3 regions of the Agrobacterium sp. genome follow, and region 2 is predicted to be linked to each of the others. Evidence: riboswitches for the same ligand, from Rfam matches in the RefSeq annotation. Region 2 holds a riboswitch; each other region holds the start of a gene.
The links. A riboswitch is a leader RNA that binds a small molecule or an ion and turns the genes downstream of it on or off. The one in region 2 is predicted to bind thiamine pyrophosphate.

Region 1 (7,170 bases), on a different contig from region 2:
AGCCCTGCGTATTCATCATTTGCGGCCGCCAGCGGGCGCGGGGCCCGGTTTTTTCAAGTCTCGGCGCAAGCGCCCGGAAGCAGATCGAAAGTTCGTCTGCGCCCGTTAGTTCGACAGGCACTTCCAGCCTTTCGAACATGCTCTGGCTTGCGGCGATCAGCTCACCGTTGAAGAAGATTTCGGCAATGGTGGAGAGACCATCGAAGCGCAGTGTGGCGCGTTCGCGCGTATCGGAAATCATCGTCAGCCGATACCAGGCATCCCTGTCATTGAGGGGCGCTGGAGCAAGGCGGTCGAACTTTTCGGCCGATTCCAGAGCCTGCGCCACGGTTCCGGGCACGGAGACGTGAAGGCTTTCAAGCGATGCGGGAATATCGGAGGGTGTTTCGCAGGCATCGGCGGGCGTCAGCGTCAGCGTCCAGCCTTCGCTCAGCAATTCCTCGCTTTCACCCGGAAGATAGGTCCTCACGCTGCCTCGCTGGCATCAGACAGTTTGGCCGCAAGCGCTTCCATCACGTCATCCCATGCATCCGCCGCCGGATCGAGTACTGACGCGAGCGCATCGAACTTGCGCCGGGTGACGGCGCGGGCAAGCTGGAACTGTACCGTCTTGGTGACTTCGGATATGCGCAGCGCGTGATCCCTCGCTTCAGCGAATTCATTCCTGTCCAGCCACTCGAGATGGCTTGCCAAAAGCTCGAAATTGGCGCCGAGCTGACGCAGCGTGTTGAAGGCATATTTGTGGAAAAAACCGAATGGCCTGTCGGCAACCTTTTCCACCTGTGCCGGAAAGACGCTTGCGAAAGCCCTGACCGGGTTGGCGGAGGGTCGGCGCGAAAAATGAAACTTCAAGAGCCGTTCGGCGGTCTTGCGAATATGCGTCGGCGAAGGATTGCCGTCTGCGAATTTCGCAAACTCCGTATAGGGCAGGAAGGGCGGATCGGTTTCCGCCAGATGATGCTGGAACAGGCCGTCAAAATCTTCGCCTGCAAGATGGAAGAAGCCGGCATTGTGGAAATAGTCGAGTTCACGTTTCGCGAGGTCGAGCCGGTTGATGGCGATGGTGGTCTTGCCGTGTTCTTTCTGGTAGCCCACCCCATGGGTATCGGGCATATAGAAGCTGTCCATCTCGATCAGGCAGATGCGGCCGCGTTCCAGCTGCGCCTCGATATGGTTTTCCACCCTGTCGAAGATCGCAAGTTCGGTGGCGCGAACGCCATAAAGTGCTTCGAGATCTTCCAGCGGCACCTTGAAGAAGGTGAACTGGTCGCCTTCGAAATCCTGTGTCAGGGTGAAACCGAACATGGCTTCCGGGGATAAGCCTTTCGAGGCCAGCACCTCGATCCACAAATCGATGTAGCAATTCGTTTCCGGCCACATTCTCTCGGAGGAATGGAGCGGATGCTGCACATAATTTTGGGGGTCGAGACCGGGAAAAATCTGCCGCATGAATGATCAGCCCCAGAGCGTTTCCACGACCTTCGCAGGCCATTTCTTCACGTCGAGGCCATGATGCGCAAACAGCGCGAGCGCGATGCGCTCAAGGCCGAAACCAACGCAGGCGGTATGGGCGACATCGCCATTGTCGAGGTTAAGACCCCATTTCTGGCCGAAGGCATCCTGGTGATAGTTGAAGCTCATGCAGGCCGTCGGGCTGGTCGTCGATGTGACCGGGATCAGCAGTTCGAATTTCAGGTTCTGGTCGCGCTGGTTGTTGGCGAGCATCTTGCCGGCACGGCCGAAGAACGGATCGTTGGCGACATCGATGGTGACGTCGAGCCCGACTGCTTTCATCATCTCGACGCCGCGATCCATCCAGGTCTGGCGGAATTCGGTGACGTCGGACTCGGTACCCATGCAAACATATTCGCGCATGCGGAAAAGCTGCTGGCGGGCCGGATCCTTGGAGGGTTCATGGCGGAAGCAATAGGACTGGATGTCATAGAGACCGCCGCCGGCAGGTAGCGCGCCGCGCTTGGCAATCGTCGGATAAAGCGGGTAGCAGGCCGCCGGCGTCAGCACGATGTCTGTCGCTTTCTGGTCCTTGGTCCAGTCACCGCCCTCATCCATGGTTTTCAGCAGGCTGACATGGTCGAGTTCGCAGCCGCAGAAGGAGTGGACGCTGCCGGCGAGCTGCGGGAAGCTCTTCATGTAACCGCTCTTTTCGAAGTAGGCGCGGTTGATGCCGGGCGGAAAACGGATCGCTTCGGCGCCATCAGCGCCGCCCGTGCGGTCGATCAGCCGCTCGAATGCGGCAATCACGTCCTCGAACTGGCCGCTGCGTCCATAAAGACCGTCCACACCCGTTTCAATCAGCAGGCCTTCTTCGAACAGTCGATCGAGAAACGATGTTTGCATGTCCATGGTCTTATCCCAAGAGGCTGGTGTCCTGCTTGTGAACCAGCAGGAGATTGGCGGAATTGCCGAGAATGCGGTCGTTGGAAATCATCAGACGGGCAGAATGCGCGTCGCGAAGGTGCCGGCCGAGGCTGTAGGGCGTGCCGTTCTTGTAGCCCATGATGCCGCAGACCAGCATGGCGTGGTCAATGATTTCAAGAATGGTTTCCGAAGAGCAGATCTTCACATTGTTCATCGCGACGGCAAAGGCCATCGACATCAGTTTTTCCGGGTCGCTCTTGGTATCCTCGTAAGCCTTGATGCCGGCGATGATGTTGGATTTCACCACCTGCAGCTTGGTGGAAACCTCCGCAAGGCGGATCGCGCCGGGAGGAGCCGTGCCGGGCGACTTGCGCGCTGCGGCTCTGACGAAAGACTGCGCGCGCAGCACGGCATCCGACGCGATGCCATACCAGACGGCGCTCCACAGGAGATGCGAGCTTGCAAGCATGGATTGCGCTGCGATTTCCGCGAAAGGCTTCGGGAAAATCTGTGCCGCCGGCGCTTCGCCGCGAAACAGGAAACCATCCGAACAGGTACCGCGCATGCCGAGCGTATCCCAGACATGGGTTTTTTCGAGCGTGTACTGGTTTTTCAGAAAGACCGTCATCACCTGATCGGCGGGCGCGGCATCCTTATGGGTGCGCGAGGTGATGAGGATCGCATCGGCATTGCTGCCATAGGAAATGACGGTGGCGTCCTTTTCCAGCCGGCAGAAATCGCCTTCGACCTCGATTGCGCAGATGGAGTTGCGCAGATTGCCGCCGATGCCGCCTTCGGTGGTGGCCGAGCCGAGCAGCAGCTGTTCCGCCGCGACGCGGCTCATGAAGCCCGCATGCCATGCGCTCGCCTCGCCATGTTCCACAAGGCTGGACAGCTTGATGTGGTGCATGGCGAAAATCATCGCGGTTGCGGAACAGGCCTGGCCGAGCCGGGCGCAGATATCGGCGATTTCGTGCAGGGAAGTACCTTCGCCACCGAGCGAAGCGGGGACCTGAATGCCGAGCAGGCGTTCCTGCCTGAGTGTATCAACGGCTTCCTGCGGAAAGCGGCCGGTAACATCGACCTCATCTGCGTGTTTGGCGGCAATTGCTGCGACACGGCCCGCGCGCGCGGACAGCGTTTCATCCTGCGGCGCTACGGTGACGTTCATCAGGCTGCCTCTTTACCATCCAGAATGAGCTTAACGGTGTCTTCAATGGCCTTGATGCTGGCAAAGGACTTGCGGTTCAGCAGATTGTCCGGGAATTCGATATCGAATGCTTCTTCGATGCCGAGCATCAATTGCACCGATGCGAAGGAAGAAAGCCCCGCCGCGTAAAGATCGGCTTCATCTGCAATCGTATCGACGGGGGTTGGAAGCTGGCCGAATTTGGCCAGTATTTCACGTATAGTCGCATTCATTCCGACGTATCTCCCATAAATTTCACATCAGGATGGTTTGTGCTTATCGTTACGTTGCAAACGATAATATTCGCCTAAACCGTTAGGTTAATTACAACTAACGGCAGCATGCGCCATTCCCGCACCTTTGCCAAGCATGGATCGTCGGCCTTGACAAATGCCTGATGGTGTTTTTTGCTGGGGTCATTCACCAGGGGTGTCCCGTCAAGGGGCTGAGATTCTGCTTTCATGCGCAGTGACCCGTTGAACCTGATCCAGTTCATACTGGCGTAGGGACGGTGCAAAGACCTGATGTCGGACGGGCGCATGACGCCGTGTTTCGGCACTTCGGTATTTTCCATCATTCCGGCTCGAACTGGGTCTCCACTGTTAAGCTTTGGAGCCTCAAGATGAATATCGCTGCCAAGAATATCCCGCTTTCCGTCACCACCGGGCCGCATGCCGCCTCCACGAAAATCCACAAATCAGGCATTTTACATCCGCATATCCGCGTACCGATGCGCGAGATCGCCGTCCATCCGACGGCGGGCGAACCGCCGGTGACGGTCTATGATTCCTCCGGTCCCTATACCGACCCTACCCATCCCGTTCTGATTGAAAAGGGTCTGCCGCGTCTGCGTCACGAGTGGGTCGTAGCGCGGGGCGATGTCGAGGCTTATGATGGCCGGCACGTCAAGCCGGAGGATAACGGCTTTGCCACCGGCGAACGGCTGACGCCCGAATTTTCCGTGCGCCACCAGCCGCTCAGAGCCACGGCAGGTAAAGCCGTGACCCAGCTTGCCTATGCGCGGGCAGGTATTGTCACGCCGGAAATGGAATTCATCGCCATTCGCGAAAATCTCGGGCGCGAGGCAGCGAAGGAGAAGCTCGCGCGTGACGGCGAGAGTTTCGGCGCGCATATCCCTGATTACGTCACGGCGGAATTCGTCCGTCAGGAAGTGGCGTCGGGCCGCGCCATCATTCCCGCCAACATCAACCATCCGGAACTTGAACCGATGATCATCGGCCGCAATTTTCTGGTGAAGATCAACGCCAATATCGGCAATTCCGCCGTCACCTCCTCCATGGCGGAAGAGGTGGAGAAGATGGTCTGGGCGATCCGCTGGGGCGCCGATACCGTCATGGACCTTTCGACAGGGCGCAACATCCACAATATCCGCGAATGGATCATCCGCAATTCGCCGGTACCGATCGGCACGGTGCCGCTTTATCAGGCGCTGGAGAAGGTCAACGGCATTGCCGAGGATCTCAACTGGGAGGTGTATCGCGATACGCTGATCGAACAGGCGGAACAGGGCGTGGATTACTTCACCATCCATGCCGGCGTCCGGCTGCACTACATCCCGCTCACCGTCAATCGCGTCACCGGCATCGTCTCGCGCGGCGGATCGATCATGGCGAAGTGGTGTCTGCATCACCACAAGGAAAGTTTCCTCTACGAGCATTTCGACGAGATTTGCGACATCTGCCGCGCTTACGACGTTTCCTTCTCGCTGGGCGATGGTCTTAGACCCGGCTCGATTGCCGACGCTAATGACGCGGCGCAGTTCGCGGAACTGGAAACGCTTGGCGAGCTGACGCAGATCGCCTGGGCTAAGGATTGCCAGGTGATGATCGAAGGCCCCGGCCATGTGCCGATGCACAAGATCAAGGAGAATATGGACAAGCAGCTGAAGACCTGCGGCGAGGCGCCCTTCTATACGCTTGGACCTCTCACCACCGATATTGCGCCCGGTTACGACCATATCACTTCGGGCATCGGTGCTGCGATGATCGGCTGGTTCGGCACGGCCATGCTCTGCTACGTCACGCCCAAGGAACATCTCGGCCTGCCTGATCGTAACGATGTGAAGGTGGGCGTCATCACTTATAAGATCGCCGCGCACGCGGCCGATCTCGCCAAGGGCCATCCGGCCGCACAGGTGCGGGACGATGCGCTGTCGCGCGCAAGGTTCGAGTTCCGCTGGGAAGACCAGTTCAACCTGTCGCTCGATCCGGATACGGCGCGTTCCTTCCATGATGAGACCCTGCCGAAGGAGGCGCACAAGGTTGCGCATTTCTGCTCCATGTGCGGGCCGAAATTCTGCTCGATGCGGATTTCCCACGATATCCGCGCCGAAGCGCAGAAGGAGGGGCTGGAGGCCATGGCCGCGCGCTTCAAGGAAGGCGGTGAGCTTTATATGCCGCTCGCGACGTCTGCGGATGCCGAATAGCATGCGCGTTCTGGTCAAGGGAACGGGGGTCGCCGGTTTGACGGCGGCCTTCGAACTGGCGCGGAACGGCGTTACCGTCGAGGTTTGCGAGCGCAATGCCGAACCCTTTCGCGGCGCATCCTGGTATGCGGGCGGCATGCTGGCGCCCTGGTGTGAGCGTGAAAATGCGGAAGAGCCGGTTCTGACGCTCGGCCAGGCGGCGCTCGACTGGTGGGATGAGGCAACCCCCGGCCTTGTGGCCCGACATGGCACGCTGGTTGTCGCGCCCGCCCGCGACAAAGCGGAGCTTTCGCGTTTCGCATCGCGGACCGGCGGCTATCGCTGGGTGGACGAGGGAGAGATCGCCGCTCTGGAGCCTGATCTTGTCTGGCGGTTTCGCTCCGGGCTTTATTTCCCGGGCGAGGGGCATCTCGATCCGCGCCTTGCACTGAAATCGCTGCATGAGCGGCTTTGCACCATGGGTGTGCGGTTCCACATGGGCATCCCGGTGGATGACCGACCGTTCGACCGGGTGGTGGATTGCACCGGCGCCGCTGCGGTGGGAGAGATTTCCGACCTTCGCGGCGTGCGGGGAGAGATGCTCTATCTCTCCACGTCGGAAGTTTCTTTGTCCCGTCCCGTCCGGCTGCTGCATCCGCGTATTCCGCTTTACATCGTGCCGCGCGAGCCCGGCCGTTTCATGGTGGGGGCGACGATGATCGAGACCGAGGATACCGGCGACATTTCTGTCCGTTCGATGATGGAATTCCTGAATGCCGCCTATGCGGTGCATCCGGCTTTCGCGGAAGCGGAAATCATCGAGACCGGCACGGGCGTGCGCCCCGCCTATCCCGACAATCTGCCGAAAGTCACGCAAGACGGCCGGCTCATTTTCATCAACGGCGCACACCGGCATGGCTTTCTGCTCTCGCCGGCTATCGCGCGTCAGGCGGTTGAAATCGTCTGCCAAACTCTTTCTCAAAAGGAACAGGATCATGAAACTTCTGGTAAATGGCAACGAGCTTGATCTCGCCGCCGAGACGCTGGCCGGTCTGCTCGCCAGCCTCGAATACGAAGGCGAGTGGCTGGCAACGGCGGTCAATGGCGATCTGGTGCATTCGGAAGAACGCGCCGACTATCAACTGAAGGCTTTCGACCGTGTCGAAATTCTCTCGCC
Region 2 (7,170 bases):
AACGGCGCGATCATCGGGTTAAAGGACGGCGCCAACTCCTTTGCCCGGCTGGAGAAAATCCGCGCGGCCGGAACGAAGGTGTCCGGCCTCTGGTGCGAGGACTGGGTGGGTCTTCGCCAGACATCCTTTGGCGCCCGCCTGTTCTGGGACTGGCAGGCGAATGATACGCGCTATCCGCATCTGCGCCAGAAGATCGCCGAGCTTACCGATCAGGGCATCCGCTTCCTGGGTTACGTGAACCCCTATCTCTGCGTCGACGGCCCGCTTTTCCCGGTCGCCGAAAAGGCTGGTTATTTCGCCACCGACGCCGAGGGAAAAACGGCGCTGGTGGATTTCGGCGAGTTCGATTGCGGTGTGGTCGATTTCACCAATCCGGCCGCCGCCGACTGGTTCGCCGAGGAGATCATCGGCAGGAATATGCTGGATTTCGGCCTTTCCGGCTGGATGGCCGATTTCGGCGAATATCTGCCGATCGATATCACGCTTTCCAATGGCGTCGACGCCAAGCTGATGCACAATGCCTGGCCCACTCTCTGGGCCGAGGTCAATGCGAAGGCCGTCGAGAGCCGGGGAAAGACCGGCGAAGCGCTGTTCTTCATGCGGGCCGGCTTCACGGGCGTGCAGGCCCATTGCCCGCTGATCTGGGGCGGCGACCAGTCTGTCGACTTCTCCCGTCACGACGGCCTGATCACCGTCATCTGCGGCGCGCTTTCCTCCGGCCTTATGGGCAATGCCTATCACCACTCGGACATCGGCGGTTACACCAGCCTGTTCGGCAATGTCAGGACTGCTGAACTCATCATGCGCTGGACGGAGATGGCGGCTTTCACGCCGGTCATGCGCACCCATGAGGGCAACCGCCCGCGCGACAATCTGCAGATCGATCAGGATGAGGCGGTTCTTGCCCATTTCGCCCGTATGACATCCATCTATGTCGCGCTCGCCCCCTATCTGAAGTCGCTCTCCGCCGAGGCTGCAGAGTCGGGCCTGCCGGTGCAACGCCCCCTCTTCCTGCATTATGAGGATGACCGGCAGACCTACGAAATTCAGGACTGCTACCTCTACGGGGCGGACATGCTTGTCGCACCGGTCTGGAAAGCCGGAGAAACGCAACGTTCGCTCTATCTTCCGGGCGACGGCGAATGGGTGCATCTGTGGAGCGGCGCGCATTATCGCGGCGGACGAGACATTACCGTCGAAGCGCCGCTCGGCGAGCCGGCGATATTCTACCGTGCCGATAGCAGCCAGCGGCAGCTGTTTGAAAAACTTCGCACCATCGGCTGAACGATAGCGGGTTCGTTCTCCATCACCCCGTCAGGCGGGGTGATGTGATGGCCTTTTTAAAGAGGGCGGTCATCGCGTCGCTGATGCCCTGCGACGGGCTGACTTCGAAGAACAGTCCTGGAGAAGCACATTGCTGCATGCGTGCGCCGATTTCCGGCTGAAAGGGCGCGATCCAGCTATTGTACCAGTCATTGGTCGGCAGCGGCAGATAGGTGGTGTAGAGCACGGCGATCCGGAAGCCCTTTTCCTTCAGCTTCGTGCAATATTTGATATCGATCGGCTCCTGACAGCGGCCGCTGGTCGTCTTTTTGGTGCAGCTGGATGGCTTGTAGCTATCGCCGACACCGTCTGAAACGAAGAAGATAATCTTCTCGGGGCTGGCCGAACTCGCCCCGGTGCCAGAATTGCCGATCTTGTCGCCGATCTGAGTGAGTGCCCGGTCGAAATCCGTCTGCTGGTCGTTGTTAAATCCCTGCTTTGGGATCGACATCAGGTCGACTTCACCGGCTTTCTTCTTCGCGGTCGCCAGGTCCGACGTCAAGGGAACGACCTCGAGCAGCTTCGTATCTTCGGCTTTCTCTCCGAAAGTGTAGACCGCCATGCGATATTGATTGCTGCTTTTGCGGTTGGACTTCGCCGTGTCCATAAGGCTCGCCGTGGCCTTTGCGACCACATTGATGCGCGTCGTCACTCCGAGGCTTTTGGCCTTGTAATAATAGCTGTTCTTGTCCACCACCCCGTTTGTCACGATGTGACAGGCGAAAGCGCATTTGTCGCTCGTATTCGCAACCATGGTGGCGACATCGGCCGGCGTGGCGCCAACGCCCATCGAGGGAGTGTTATCCAGAAGCACATAGAAGTCGCTGAATGTTTCCGTCTCGTATTTGGCGGTCGCCTTGCCCGAAACAGTGATGAGATCCTCTCCGAGGACCCGTGAAAGCTTCGTGCCGATGGATGCCTTGAAGCTGACCGACGATTCGATGGCGTTACCGCGCTTGATCACCGACACGTCGAGAGACAGGAGCTTGTAGTCGGGATTGGCCCTCTCATTGCTTTCGAAGAATGCGGAAGCCTCATCGCCGCCAAGCGTAATGACGCCGTCACTCGACATTTCCTTTGCCTTGTGAACGCTCGCCGACGTATCGGCAACCACCGCGAGCGCCGCAGCATCCGCCGCCATCTGCAGGTCTGATTTGACGGCCATGCCGTGCGTCACATCAAGGGCCACGCCGGCGGCGCCAATCAGCGGCACCATCAACAAGGCGCTGAGAATGCCGAAATTTCCCGATTTATCCTGCCAGAAGTTCTTCAAATTCGCCCCCAATCATCTTTCCCGGGGCCAAATTAGTCGTACAATATTGAAAGGCAGTTTCAAGAGATAACTAATTTTCGATAAATCTAATTTCCTCAATAACTAATACGCAGATGGATACGGGTACCCGCGATCGCGCCTGACGGCGGATCGGCGGCGGGACGTTGACATTTATGAAACTTGACTTACAAAACAAACTCTTCCGAGGGGAGCACCAGACGGTGCTGAGATGGCGTTGAGCCGGACCCTTGAACCTGATCCGGGTCATGCCGGCGTAGGAACGGAACTGTCGCGCCCGAGGGGCGCTGCCCTTTCTCTTCTCCGCTTTGCCCTGATCTCCGTGATTGTCACATCTGGAGACGAATGATGATGCTGAAACGTTCCGCCCTTCGCACATGGTGCGTTTGCGTCTGAGGTCCGGCCCATGCGTGCCACCCATGCGCTGAACGGTGTCGGTCTTCTGCTGGTTTTCTGGCAGGCGGGGACGTGGCTATTTTCGCCACCCCGCTATATCCTGCCATCGCCCGCCGATGTTGCCGGCGCTTTCCTGCGCCAGCCCGGCTTCCTGCTCGGACAGGCTCTGGTAACCTTCAGCGAAATGGCGCTCGGGCTTGCGGCGGGAATCACCGCCGGCATTCTCGTCGCCTTCACCATTGCCGCCATCCCGCGCCTCGGCCGCCTCGTCTGGCCCATGGTTCTGGTGTTGCAGGCCTTTCCGGTGTTCGTGCTCGCCCCCATTCTCGTCCTCTGGTTCGGTTTCGGCATGGCCTCGAAAGTGGTCATGACGGCGATCATCATCTTCTTTCCGGTCGCGTCCTCCTTCACTGACGGCCTCAACCGCACGGAGCGCGCCATCCTCGACGCCGCTTCGCTGACAAAGGCGAGCCACTGGCAGGTCCTCACCCGGTTGCGTGTGCCGCTGGCGCTCCCGTCGCTGATCTCGGGCCTGAGGGTGGCAGCGCCGCTCGCTCCGCTGGGCGCCGTCATCGGCGAATGGGTGGGCGCATCCGCAGGGCTCGGATTTGTGATGATCCAGTCCAATGCCCGGATGCAGACCGACACCATGTTCGCCGCCATGGCCATTCTCGCGGTCATGGCGGTGCTGCTGCGGCTTATCGTCGATCTCTCGACAGCCCATCTCGCCCCCTGGGCCAAAGAAACAGAACACACCACTCCTTTCAGATATTTGCGGAGACTTTCGGCACCATGAAACGAACTCTTCTTTCCCTCGTCGTCGCGGCTGCAAGCGTGCTTGCGCCCATGCAATCCCAGGCGGCCGACAAGCTCACCGTTTTGCTCGAATGGTTCGTGAATCCGGATCACGCGCCGATGGTGATTGCAAAAGAACGCGACCTGTTTGCCGATGCCGGGCTGGAGGTGGAACTGGTTCCGCCCGCAGACCCCTCCGCCGTGCCGCGTCTCGTCTCGGCAAAACAGGCCGATATTGGCGTGCATTACCAGCCGAACCTCTATCTCGACCACGACGCCGGCCTGCCACTCGTGCGTTTCGGCACGCTGGTCGAAACGCCCCTCAATACCGTCACCGTTCTCGCCGATGGGCCGATCAAGAGCCTGAAGGATCTGAAGGGCAAAAAGGTCGGCTTTTCCGTATCCGGCTTCGAAGATGCCATGCTGAAGCGCATGCTGGAAAAGGACGGGCTGACGAAGGATGATGTCGAACTCATCAACGTCAATTTTTCGCTCTCGCCGTCGCTGATCGCTGGCAAGGTGGATGCCACGCTTGGCGGTTTCCGCAATTTCGAGCTGACGCAGATGAAGCTCGAGGGACATGAGGGCCGCTCCTTCTTTCCCGAGGAACATGGCGTTCCGGCCTATGACGAGCTGATCTTCGTCACCCATCGCGATCTCGTAAAGGACAGCCGCCTGCCGCGTTTCCTCTCCGCCGTGGAACAGGCCGCGATCTTCATCACCAACCACCCGCAGGAATCCTGGCAGCTTTTCATCAAGGCCTATCCGAACCTTGATGACGCGCTGAACAAGCAGGCCTTCTTCGACACGCTGCCGCGTTTCGCCAAGCGCCCGGCCGCACTCGACCGCACCCGCTATGCACGTTTCGGCGCTTTCATGCAGGAGATGCAGCTGATCAAGCAGGCGCCGGCGGCGGGCGACATCGCCGTGGAGCTGCAACAGCCATGACGACGACTTATCCGACAGCGGCAAAGGCCGCCGAAATTCTGGAGCGCGTGCGGCAGACGCGCCCGCGCGTGCATTGCCTGATGAACACCGTGGTGCAGAAATTCACCGCAGACGGCATCACCGTCGTCGGTGGAATTCCTTCCATGACCACCTCGCTCGAGGAAATCGAGAGCTTCGTGGCCAAGGCGGATGCACTGACCGTTAATCTCGGCACACTGGATGCCGAACGGCGCAAGGTCATCCGGCTTGCGATAGAGATCGCCAATGCCTCCGGCAAGCCGTGGATCGTCGACCCCGTGCATTGCGATTATTCACCGTCGCGACTGGAGTTCGCGCGCGAACTCATCGCACTTTCCCCGACCATCGTGCGCGGTAATCACGCCGAAATGAGCCTGATCGGCGATGTGCCTGATGTAGTGAGGATCGAGACAGGGCCTGTGGATCACCTCAGCGACACGACCCGCAGCGTCAGGATCGTCAACGGCCATCCGTGGATGGCGAAGGTGACTGGCACGGGTTGCCTCTCGGGCGGCGTCATCGCCGCCTTCATGGCAGTGGAAAAAGACGCACTGACGGCGGCGGCCTCTGCCCTTGCCGTGACAGGCGTTTCCGCCGAACTCGCCGCCAGACGCGCCGGAGGCCCCGGCACATTCGAACCGGCATTTCTGGATGCGCTTTCCGAAATTTCCGGTGAGGACATCATCAATCACGCGAGGATCGAGCATGAACAAGGTTGATTACCGCCTCAACGCGCTGGTCGACGCAAGCCTTAGCGATGTCGCACCGCTGCCGGAGCTTGCTCTCGCCGCCGCACTCAACGGCGCGACCATTCTGCAATATCGCGACAAGCACGGCTCTACGCGGGAAATGATCGAAAACGCCCGCGCCATTCATGAGGCCATCGCCGGCACCGGCGTGCCGCTTGTCATCAACGACCGTGTGGATGTGGCGCTCGCTTCTGGCGCGGACGGGGTGCATCTCGGCGCCGACGACATGGATGCAAAGACCGCAAGGCGCATTCTCGGTGAAAAGGCGATCATCGGCCTTACCGTCAAGAACCGTGCCGATGCCGAACGGGCAGCTTCCATGCCCGTCGACTATGCCTGCATTGGCGGCGTGTTCGAAACCGTTTCCAAGGTCAATCCGGACAAGCCCGTTGGCATCGACGGTTTTGCGACGCTACGCGCCCTTTTGAGGGAATGGCGACCTGATATGCCGGTGGGCGCCATCGCCGGCATCGATCTTGCGCGTGTACCGTCCGTCATCAAGGCGGGTGCGGATGGTGTCGCGGTCATTTCCGCCATTTTTCGTGCGGCCGATATTGCCAGTGCGGCCAAGGACTTCCGCTCCGCAATTGACGCCACGCTGAAAGCGAGACAACCATGACATCAATTGCATTGACCATTGCCGGCTCCGACAGCGGCGGCGGCGCGGGCATCCAGGCTGATATCAAGACCTTTTCAGCGCTTGGCGCCTATGCGGCCAGCGTCATCACCGCCATCACCGCCCAGAACACCAGAGGCGTGACCGCGGTGGAGGATATTTCCGTCGCCACCATCGTCGCACAGATGGAGGCGGTATTCTCCGATCTTGCCGTCAATGCGGTGAAAATCGGCATGGTATCGCGGATCGAAACCATCGCCGCCATCGCCGAACGGCTTCGGCAGCAATCACAGCCGGTGGTGCTGGATCCGGTCATGGTGGCGACGTCAGGCGACCGTTTGCTGCATGAAGATGCCATCGAGACATTGCGGCGCGAGCTTTTGCCGCTCGCCGCCATCGTCACGCCGAACCTGCCGGAAGCGGCGTTGCTGACCGGCACGCCGATGGCCACCATGGAGAAGGAGATCACCCGTCAGGCTGAGGCGATCCTGAAAGCGGGTGCAAAAGCCGTGCTCATCAAGGGCGGCCATGGTGAGGGGCCGCAGAGTACGGATTATCTGTTTGCGGACGGCGCCATGCAGGCGCTTTCCGTGGCACGGGTGGAGACGAAGAATGACCACGGGACGGGGTGCACGCTGGCGGCGGCGATCACGGCTTATCTTGCCAGGGGTTGTGAGTTGCGGGAAGCGGTGGGGCTTGCGAAGGAGTATCTGAGCGGGGCGCTCGATGCCGGGCGGGGGCTTGCCGTTGGACATGGGCGGGGGCCGGTGCATCATTTTTATCGGTGGTGGAGTTAGTGCAGAGTGCGGGGCTTACCCCCCTCTGTCCTGCCGGACATCTCCCCCTCAAGGGGGGAGATCGACAAGTGGCTGTGGCCCACCATACAATTAGAAACGTATCGCGCGTTGCAAGAATAGCGTGGGAATGAAACAGAACCCCTACCCGATCTCCCCCCTTGAGGGGGAGATGTCCGGCAGGACAGAGGGGGGTGGCCGCATATTCTGCCGCTTTTAAAATGCAACTACCGCGCCTTC
Region 3 (7,170 bases), on a different contig from region 2:
CAGCACCTTCTTTACGCGGTGGCGCTGGCCGAACGTGGTATCGACGTTACGCTGACGTCAGGTGAAGAAGAGGCCCGGCCGCTGCTTCCCGGTTTGCTGGATGTCGATCTGCCGCCCGCTTCGCTGTTTTCTGTTGCCGGATTTACCGCCCTTGCGGGGCTTGATATCGGCAATGTGCGTTATCCGCTGAAGGATTTCGCGCTTGCTTTCGGCTCCTCCCGCACTATTTCCAATGTCGCGAATGGCGGCCCCGTGCATTTCTCGCTGAAAAGCGGAAAAGCCATCGTGCTCGCCCGCCCTTATGATCTGACCGGAGCCTGACACCTTGGCACCCCCAATTTTGAAACTCGATGACATCAAGCTGACCTTCGGCGTGACCCCGCTGCTCGATGGCGCCAATCTCCAGGTAGAGCCGGGCGATCGCATCTGCCTTGTCGGGCGCAACGGTTCGGGCAAGTCGACGCTGATGAAGATCGCTGCGGGTCTCGTTGAAGCGCAGTCGGGTGAGGTTTTCCGGCATCCGTCCGCGACCATCCGTTATCTGGAACAGGCGCCGGATTTCAACGGTTACGACACCGTGCAGGCCTATGCCGAGGCTGGGCTCGGACCCGGCGACGATCCCTATCGCGTCACCTATCTTCTTGAACATCTCGGCCTCACGGGGCAGGAACATCCGGCAAGCCTTTCCGGCGGTGAGGCGCGACGTGCGGCCCTTGCCCGCGTGATGGCGCCGGAACCTGATATCCTGATGCTCGACGAACCCACCAACCATCTGGATCTGCCGACCATCGAATGGCTTGAGAGCGATTTGCAGCAGACGCGCAGCGCGCTGGTGCTGATTTCGCACGACCGCCGTTTTCTCGAAAAAGTCTCGACTTCGACCGTCTGGCTCGATCGTGGCCAGTCCCGCCGTCTTAATCGCGGCTTTGCCCATTTCGAGGAATGGCGCGACAAGGTGCTGGAAGAGGAAGAGCTGGAGCAGCACAAGCTCGGCAAGGCCATCGAACGCGAAGAACACTGGATGCGTTATGGCGTGACCGCGAGGCGCAAGCGTAACATGCGCCGCGTCGGTGAGCTTCAGGCCATGCGCGCGGAATATCGTGGCCACAAGGGGCCGCAGGGCACGGTGCAGGCGACCGTCACCGAAGGGCGCGAATCCGGCAAACTGGTCATCGAGGCCGAGGCCATCACCAAGGCTTACGGCGAGCGCGTGATCGTCGCGCCGTTTTCGCTGCGTGTCCATCGCGGGGATTGTATCGGTTTCGTCGGCCCCAATGGCGCCGGTAAAACCACGCTTCTGAAGATGCTCACCGGCCAGCTTGAGCCCGATAGCGGTATGGTGAAGCTCGGCACCAATCTGGAGATCGCGACGCTCGACCAGAAGCGTGAGGATCTCAATCCCAACGATACGCTCGCGCATTATCTGACCGATGGTCGCGGCGAAAACCTGCTGGTCAACGGCGAATTGAAGCATGTGACGGGCTATATGAAGGATTTCCTGTTCCAGCCGGAACAGGCCCGTACGCCGATCCGCAACCTTTCCGGCGGCGAGCGCGCGCGCCTTATTCTGGCACGCATCCTGGCGCGGCCGACCAATCTTCTGATCCTCGACGAGCCGACCAACGATCTCGATATCGAAACGCTCGATCTTTTGCAGGAAATCGTCGCTGGATTTTCCGGCACGGTCATTCTCGTCAGCCACGACCGCGATTTCCTTGACCGCACCGTCACCTCCACCATCGCCCCGGTCAATCCGGACCAGCCGGATGGGCGATGGATCGAATATGCCGGTGGCTATTCGGACATGATGGCGCAGCGCAAGGGTGCTGCGGAAGAAAAACGCAAGGCTGAGAAGCAGGAAAAAGCGAAGGCCGCACCTTCGGCCTCCGCGTCGCAGGATCCTTCAAAGGCCAAGGGCAAGCTTTCCTTCAAGCAGAAATTCGCGCTCGAAAATCTTCCGAAGGAGATGGAAAAGGCGCAAGGCGAAATCGCCAAGCGCGAGGAGCGCATGGCTGATCCTAATCTCTTCACCAAGGATCCGGCCACTTTCAACACGCTGGCGAAGGAAATGACGAAGCTGCGTGAAAAGCTCGAGACCATGGAAGAAGAATGGCTGGAGCTGGAGATGCTGCGCGAGGAACTGGAAGGCTGAAGGCCGCAGGCCCCTCGTTTGATCGACCCTCCTTCGGTCTTTGACAGAAAAGCGGAATTGCCGTTCTATGCTGGTTCGTTTGGAGGAGTTGTGAAAATGCGCATGATTTTCGTCAATCTGCCGGTCAAGAATATCGAGAAATCAAGAAGCTTCTTCACGGCTCTCGGTTTCAGCTTCAATCCGGAATATTCTGACGACCGCACGCTCTGCATGATCGTGGAAGAAAACATCTTCGTGATGCTTCTTCAGGAAGGGCGTTTCCGCGATTTCATCAACGGCGACATCGCCGATGCGACGCGCACCACCGAGGTTCTGACCTGTCTCACGGCGGGAAGCCGCGACGAAATCGACCGGATGATCGCAACGGCGCTTGCCTCCGGTGGCAGTGATTGGAAACCCGTGCAGGATCACGGCTTCATGTATGCCGGCAGTTTTCAGGATCCCGACGGGCACGTCTGGGAGCTGGTGCATATGACGGAGCAGGGCTGACGGCGGCCATCTTGCCAAGCAGGGACGACCGGACTACACCATCATCTTGATCTAACGGGGTGTCTTTTGCGCTTGCGTGCAAAAGGCTGAGAGGCTTGCCAACCCGAAGAACCTGATCCGGTTCATACCGGCGGAGGGATTAGACGGCTTCAAGGCAGGCGGCTATTTCCCTTTTTGTTTTGAGGAGATACCCGTGCGCCGTCGTCTTTTCCTGAATTCCCTTGTTGCCGCTTCGCTGTTCCTGCCCGGTCTTGCCGCCGCGCAGGACAAACAGGAACTGACAGTCTATACCTATGAGAGTTTCGTTTCCGAATGGGGTCCCGGTCCCAAGGTAAAAGAAGCCTTCGAGAAGGTCTGCGGTTGCACGGTCAATTTCGTCGGTGTTGCGGATGGTGTGGCGCTTCTTAACCGTCTGAAGCTTGAAGGCGCAGGGTCCAGGGCGGATGTGGTCGTTGGTCTCGACACCAATCTTGTTGCCGAGGCGAAACAGACCGGTCTTTTTGATGTTAGCGGCGTCGATGCGTCGGCGGCCAAGGTGCCGGGCGGTTACAGGGACGATGTTTTCGTGCCTTACGACTACGGGCATTTTGCCGTCATCTATGACACGCAGACGGTGAAGAACCCACCGGCGAGCCTGAAAGAGCTGGTGGAAGGCGACCCCTCGCAGAAGATCGCCATTCAGGACCCGCGCACCTCCACGCCGGGGCTCGGCCTGCTGTTGTGGGTAAAATCGGTCTACGGTGACAAGGCCCCGGAAGCATGGGCAAAGCTCAGGAAGCGCATTCTCACCGTCACGCCGGGCTGGTCGGAATCCTACGGCCTTTTCACCAAGGGGGAGGTGCCGATGGTGCTCTCCTACACCACCTCGCCCGCCTATCATATGGTCGCCGAAAAAACGGATCGTTATCAGGCCGCGGCTTTTTCCGAAGGGCATTATATCCAGATCGAAGTGTCCGGCCTTCTCAAAAACGCGCCGCACAAAGATCTGGCAAAGCAGTTCCTCGCTTTTACGCTGACATCAGGTTTTCAGGATGCCATTCCGGAAAACAACTGGATGATGCCGGTTGCGGCAACGTCCAATCCCCTGCCCGAGGCGTTTTCCAAGCTCGTCGTGCCGCAGAAGACCTTCTTGATGGACCCGGAAGAGGTGGCGAAGAACCGCAAGGCGTGGATCGATGAATGGCTCACGGCCATGAGCATGAATTGAGGAGGAGGCACGCCCGCACATGATGCTGCGTCGCGATTATCGGCGATCGATCATTTTCGGAACGGCGGCTTTTGCCGCCGTTTTCCTGTTCATGGCGCTCGCCGTTGCGGCCCTCCTGTCTTTTGATGCGGGCGCGTCTGCTGCCGGTATCATGGATGCCTATACGCTGCGCATCCTGCGTTTCACGCTTTATCAGGCAACGCTTTCCACCCTTCTTTCCATTGTTCTTGGCCTGCCGGTGGCGCTGGCGCTTTCCCGGCGACGCGAGTTTCCGGGAAGGATCTGGATCATCAGGCTGATGGCGGTGCCGATGGGTCTGCCTGTCATCGTTGGCGCCTTCGGCATCATCACCATCTGGGGCAGGCAGGGTGTTTTGAATACGGCCCTCGTTTTTGCCGGTGCGGATGAACCTTTCAGCATTTACGGCCTTTCCGGCATCCTTATCGCCCATGTGTTTTTCAATCTGCCGCTTTCGGTCCGGCTGATGCTGGCCGGGCTTGAACGTATTCCAGGCGAATATTGGCGCATGGCGGCAAGCCTCGGCATGGGGCCGGTCTCGGTTTTCCGTTTTATCGAATGGCCGGCGGTCGCGCGTCTCGTTCCCGGCATTGCCGGGCTTATCTTCATGTTGTGCGCCACCAGCTTCACGCTCGTGCTTCTTTTAGGCGGCGGGCCGGCAGCCACGACACTGGAGGTGGCGATCTATCAGGCGCTGCGGTTCGATTTCGATCCGCAGCGGGCGATTGCGCTTTCGGTTTTGCAGATTGCCCTCACCGCAATTCTGCTCGGCCTTCTCGCCTTTTTGCCGTCGCCCGAAGCGGAAATCCCTTCGCTTGGTCGTTCCCTTCGCCGTTTCGATGGCAAGAGCATCGGCGCACGTTTGTGGGATGGGGCGGCCATTGTCTTCGCTATTCTGCTGATCGGCCTGCCGCTTGTCGCCATAGCTGTCTCGGGTTTGAGTGCCGATCTGCCGCGTCTTCTGTCTGCACCGATTTTTCTGCGCGCGGCGGCGACCAGCCTTGCAATCGCCGCGCTTTCCGCAGCCCTTGTCGTGCTCTACTGCATGGCGATCATCGGCGCGCGCCAGGCTGTAGGCTCCAGACGGCAGGTGGGGCAGCCTCTGCGCTTGCTCTCCGCCATGCTTGGGGCGGGGTCTTCGTTGGCGCTCTTGGTGCCGCCTGTCGTGTTGGGAAGCGGGTGGTTCCTGTTATTGCGGGTTTTCGGTGATGTCAGCTTCTATGCTCCCGTTCTCGTGGCGCTTATCAATATGTTGATGGCTTTGCCGCTTGCCATGCGGGTGCTGGAGCCGGCCTTCACCAGTCATTTTTTACGCACCGGCCGGCTTTCCGCCAGTCTCGGGCTTCAGGGCCTCACGCGGCTGCGGTTTGCCGATCTGCCGGTTCTGTGGCGGTCGCTGGCCATGGCGTTTTCCTTCGCCATGGCCCTGTCGCTCGGCGATTTAGGCGCGGTTGCCCTGTTCGGCTCGGAAAATTTCGTCACCCTGCCGTGGCTGGTCTATAGCAATATGGGCAGCTATCGCACCAATGATGCCGCCGGTTATGCCTTCCTTCTCGGCATTGTCTGCCTGCTGCTTGCCGCAGGCGGCGTTTCACGGCAATCCCAATCAGCAAGGGCGAGCATATGACAGGCGATGATTTTGCCGTTGAACTGGACAAGGTCAGGCTACGGCTTGGAACACAGGATTTCGAACTTGATTGTTCGTTCCCTAAGGGGCAGATAACCGCCGTTGTCGGGGCATCCGGCTCGGGAAAATCCACGCTTCTCAATCTCGTCGCCGGTTTCGAGGAACCGGATTCCGGGCGCGTGATGATCGGCGGGCAGGACATGACCGCGCTTGATCCTTCGGAAAGACCGGTCTCATCAATCTTTCAGGATAATAATCTTTTCGCCCATCTCGATATCTTCACCAATGTCGCTCTCGGTGTCAGCCCCAGGCTGAAATTGCGGGTGGAAGACCGGCAAGAGATTGAGATGGCCCTCGTCCGTGTCGGTCTTGCGGGTTTCGACAAACGCTTGCCGGGCACGCTTTCCGGTGGAGAAAGACAGAGGGCGGCGCTGGCGCGCGCGCTGGTCAGGAAAAAACCTGTCATGTTGCTCGACGAACCTTTTGCAGCACTCGATCCGGGATTGCGGGCGGGCATGACCTCCCTGCTTCTCGACTTGCACGCCGAAACAAAAAACACGGTGATTATTGTCACCCACCATCCCGAAGACATAAAGAAGCTGGCGCAGCGGGTGGTGTTTCTTGAACGCGGCCGTGTTGTCTATACCGGTTCGACCGCAGATTTCTTCGCCACACAAAATGTGAAGGCGGTCGACAGTTTTCTGAACGGGTGATCGCCTTATTTTCGACGCGTGCCGCTGGCAATCGCTTTAGATGACTTCAATGGCGCTAATTTGCACTTGCCAGTTTCAAGTTGTTGCCCGAGAAAAGATGGGAATTATTGCGTTCTTCAGGAATATTCCGGACTTGATGGATCGTTTTTACCGTTTTGGCATTCATCGCCCGTTGGGGCGAATCTGTTATTCTGGTCTGCAATTAACGGATGATCAGGAACGTTAGGGGCAGGCATAGAGAATGAGAAATAGCATGACTGCACAGTGGAGGCTCTTCTCCCGTTCAGGCCTTCGCCGTTCGGGCAGGATGGCTGCCGCCTGTTCCGTGCTGACAGCGTCTGCGGTGTTCCTGTCGTCGTGCCAGTCTCTCTTCAGCCCGGCCTACCAGTCCACCTTGCGTCCCTCGGATAATCCGCAGACCGTGGAAGAAGTGCAGAAGAATGATCCCCGCGCCCAGATGGGTGCGCGCGAGCATCCGCGCATCGTGGCGAGTTATGGCGGCGAATATCGTGACGCCAAGACGGAAAGGCTCGTCGCCCGCATCGCCGGCGCGCTGACGGCGGTTTCGGAAAATCCGCAACAGTCCTACCGCATCACCATCCTGAACTCGCCGGCCATCAATGCCTTTGCGCTGCCGGGCGGATATCTTTACGTGACGCGTGGGCTTCTGGCGCTTGCCAACGATGCTTCGGAAGTGGCTGCCGTGCTTTCGCATGAAATGGGCCATGTCACCGCCAACCATGGCATTGAACGCCAGCGCCGGGAAGAGGCGGAGGTGATTGCCAGCCGCGTGGTTGCCGAAGTGCTGTCGAGTGATCTCGCCGGCAAGCAGGCGCTTGCGCGCGGCAAGCTGCGGCTCGCGGCCTTTTCGCGTCAGCAGGAATTGCAGGCGGATGTGATCGGCGTGCGGATGCTGGGCGAGGCCGGTTATGACCCCTTTGCCTCGCCGCGTTTTCTGGATTCC

Region 1: it holds a riboswitch for thiamine pyrophosphate, as region 2 does, so the genes downstream of both, thiC (phosphomethylpyrimidine synthase ThiC) here and AC5I5B_RS09655 (ABC transporter permease) in region 2, are expected to answer to the same signal.
Region 3: it holds a riboswitch for thiamine pyrophosphate, as region 2 does, so the genes downstream of both, thiB (thiamine ABC transporter substrate binding subunit) here and AC5I5B_RS09655 (ABC transporter permease) in region 2, are expected to answer to the same signal.

What each region holds. Positions count from the first base shown of each region.
Region 1 is NZ_JCABZP010000016.1:354,564-361,733, forward strand. Features, by position in the region: gene AC5I5B_RS20940 (glycoside hydrolase family 2 protein) at 1-469, opposite strand, end outside; gene AC5I5B_RS20945 (DUF1839 family protein) at 466-1,449, opposite strand; gene AC5I5B_RS20950 (amino acid--[acyl-carrier-protein] ligase) at 1,456-2,364, opposite strand; gene AC5I5B_RS20955 (acyl-CoA dehydrogenase family protein) at 2,369-3,550, opposite strand; gene AC5I5B_RS20960 (acyl carrier protein) at 3,550-3,801, opposite strand; TPP riboswitch at 3,984-4,095, shown strand; gene thiC (phosphomethylpyrimidine synthase ThiC) at 4,191-6,014, shown strand; gene thiO (glycine oxidase ThiO) at 6,016-7,020, shown strand; gene thiS (sulfur carrier protein ThiS) at 6,989-7,170, shown strand, end outside.
Region 2 is NZ_JCABZP010000011.1:137,920-145,089, forward strand. Features, by position in the region: gene AC5I5B_RS09645 (alpha-glucosidase) at 1-1,284, shown strand, start outside; gene AC5I5B_RS09650 (pilus assembly protein TadG-related protein) at 1,307-2,596, opposite strand; TPP riboswitch at 2,792-2,894, shown strand; gene AC5I5B_RS09655 (ABC transporter permease) at 3,021-3,806, shown strand; gene AC5I5B_RS09660 (ABC transporter substrate-binding protein) at 3,803-4,753, shown strand; gene AC5I5B_RS09665 (hydroxyethylthiazole kinase) at 4,750-5,490, shown strand; gene thiE (thiamine phosphate synthase) at 5,477-6,139, shown strand; gene thiD (bifunctional hydroxymethylpyrimidine kinase/phosphomethylpyrimidine kinase) at 6,136-6,933, shown strand; gene AC5I5B_RS09680 (Lrp/AsnC family transcriptional regulator) at 7,158-7,170, opposite strand, start outside.
Region 3 is NZ_JCABZP010000016.1:195,995-203,164, forward strand. Features, by position in the region: gene AC5I5B_RS20225 (thiamine diphosphokinase) at 1-321, shown strand, start outside; gene AC5I5B_RS20230 (ABC-F family ATP-binding cassette domain-containing protein) at 326-2,152, shown strand; gene AC5I5B_RS20235 (VOC family protein) at 2,249-2,641, shown strand; TPP riboswitch at 2,687-2,797, shown strand; gene thiB (thiamine ABC transporter substrate binding subunit) at 2,835-3,848, shown strand; gene thiP (thiamine/thiamine pyrophosphate ABC transporter permease ThiP) at 3,868-5,493, shown strand; gene AC5I5B_RS20250 (thiamine ABC transporter ATP-binding protein) at 5,490-6,206, shown strand; gene AC5I5B_RS20255 (M48 family metalloprotease) at 6,514-7,170, shown strand, end outside.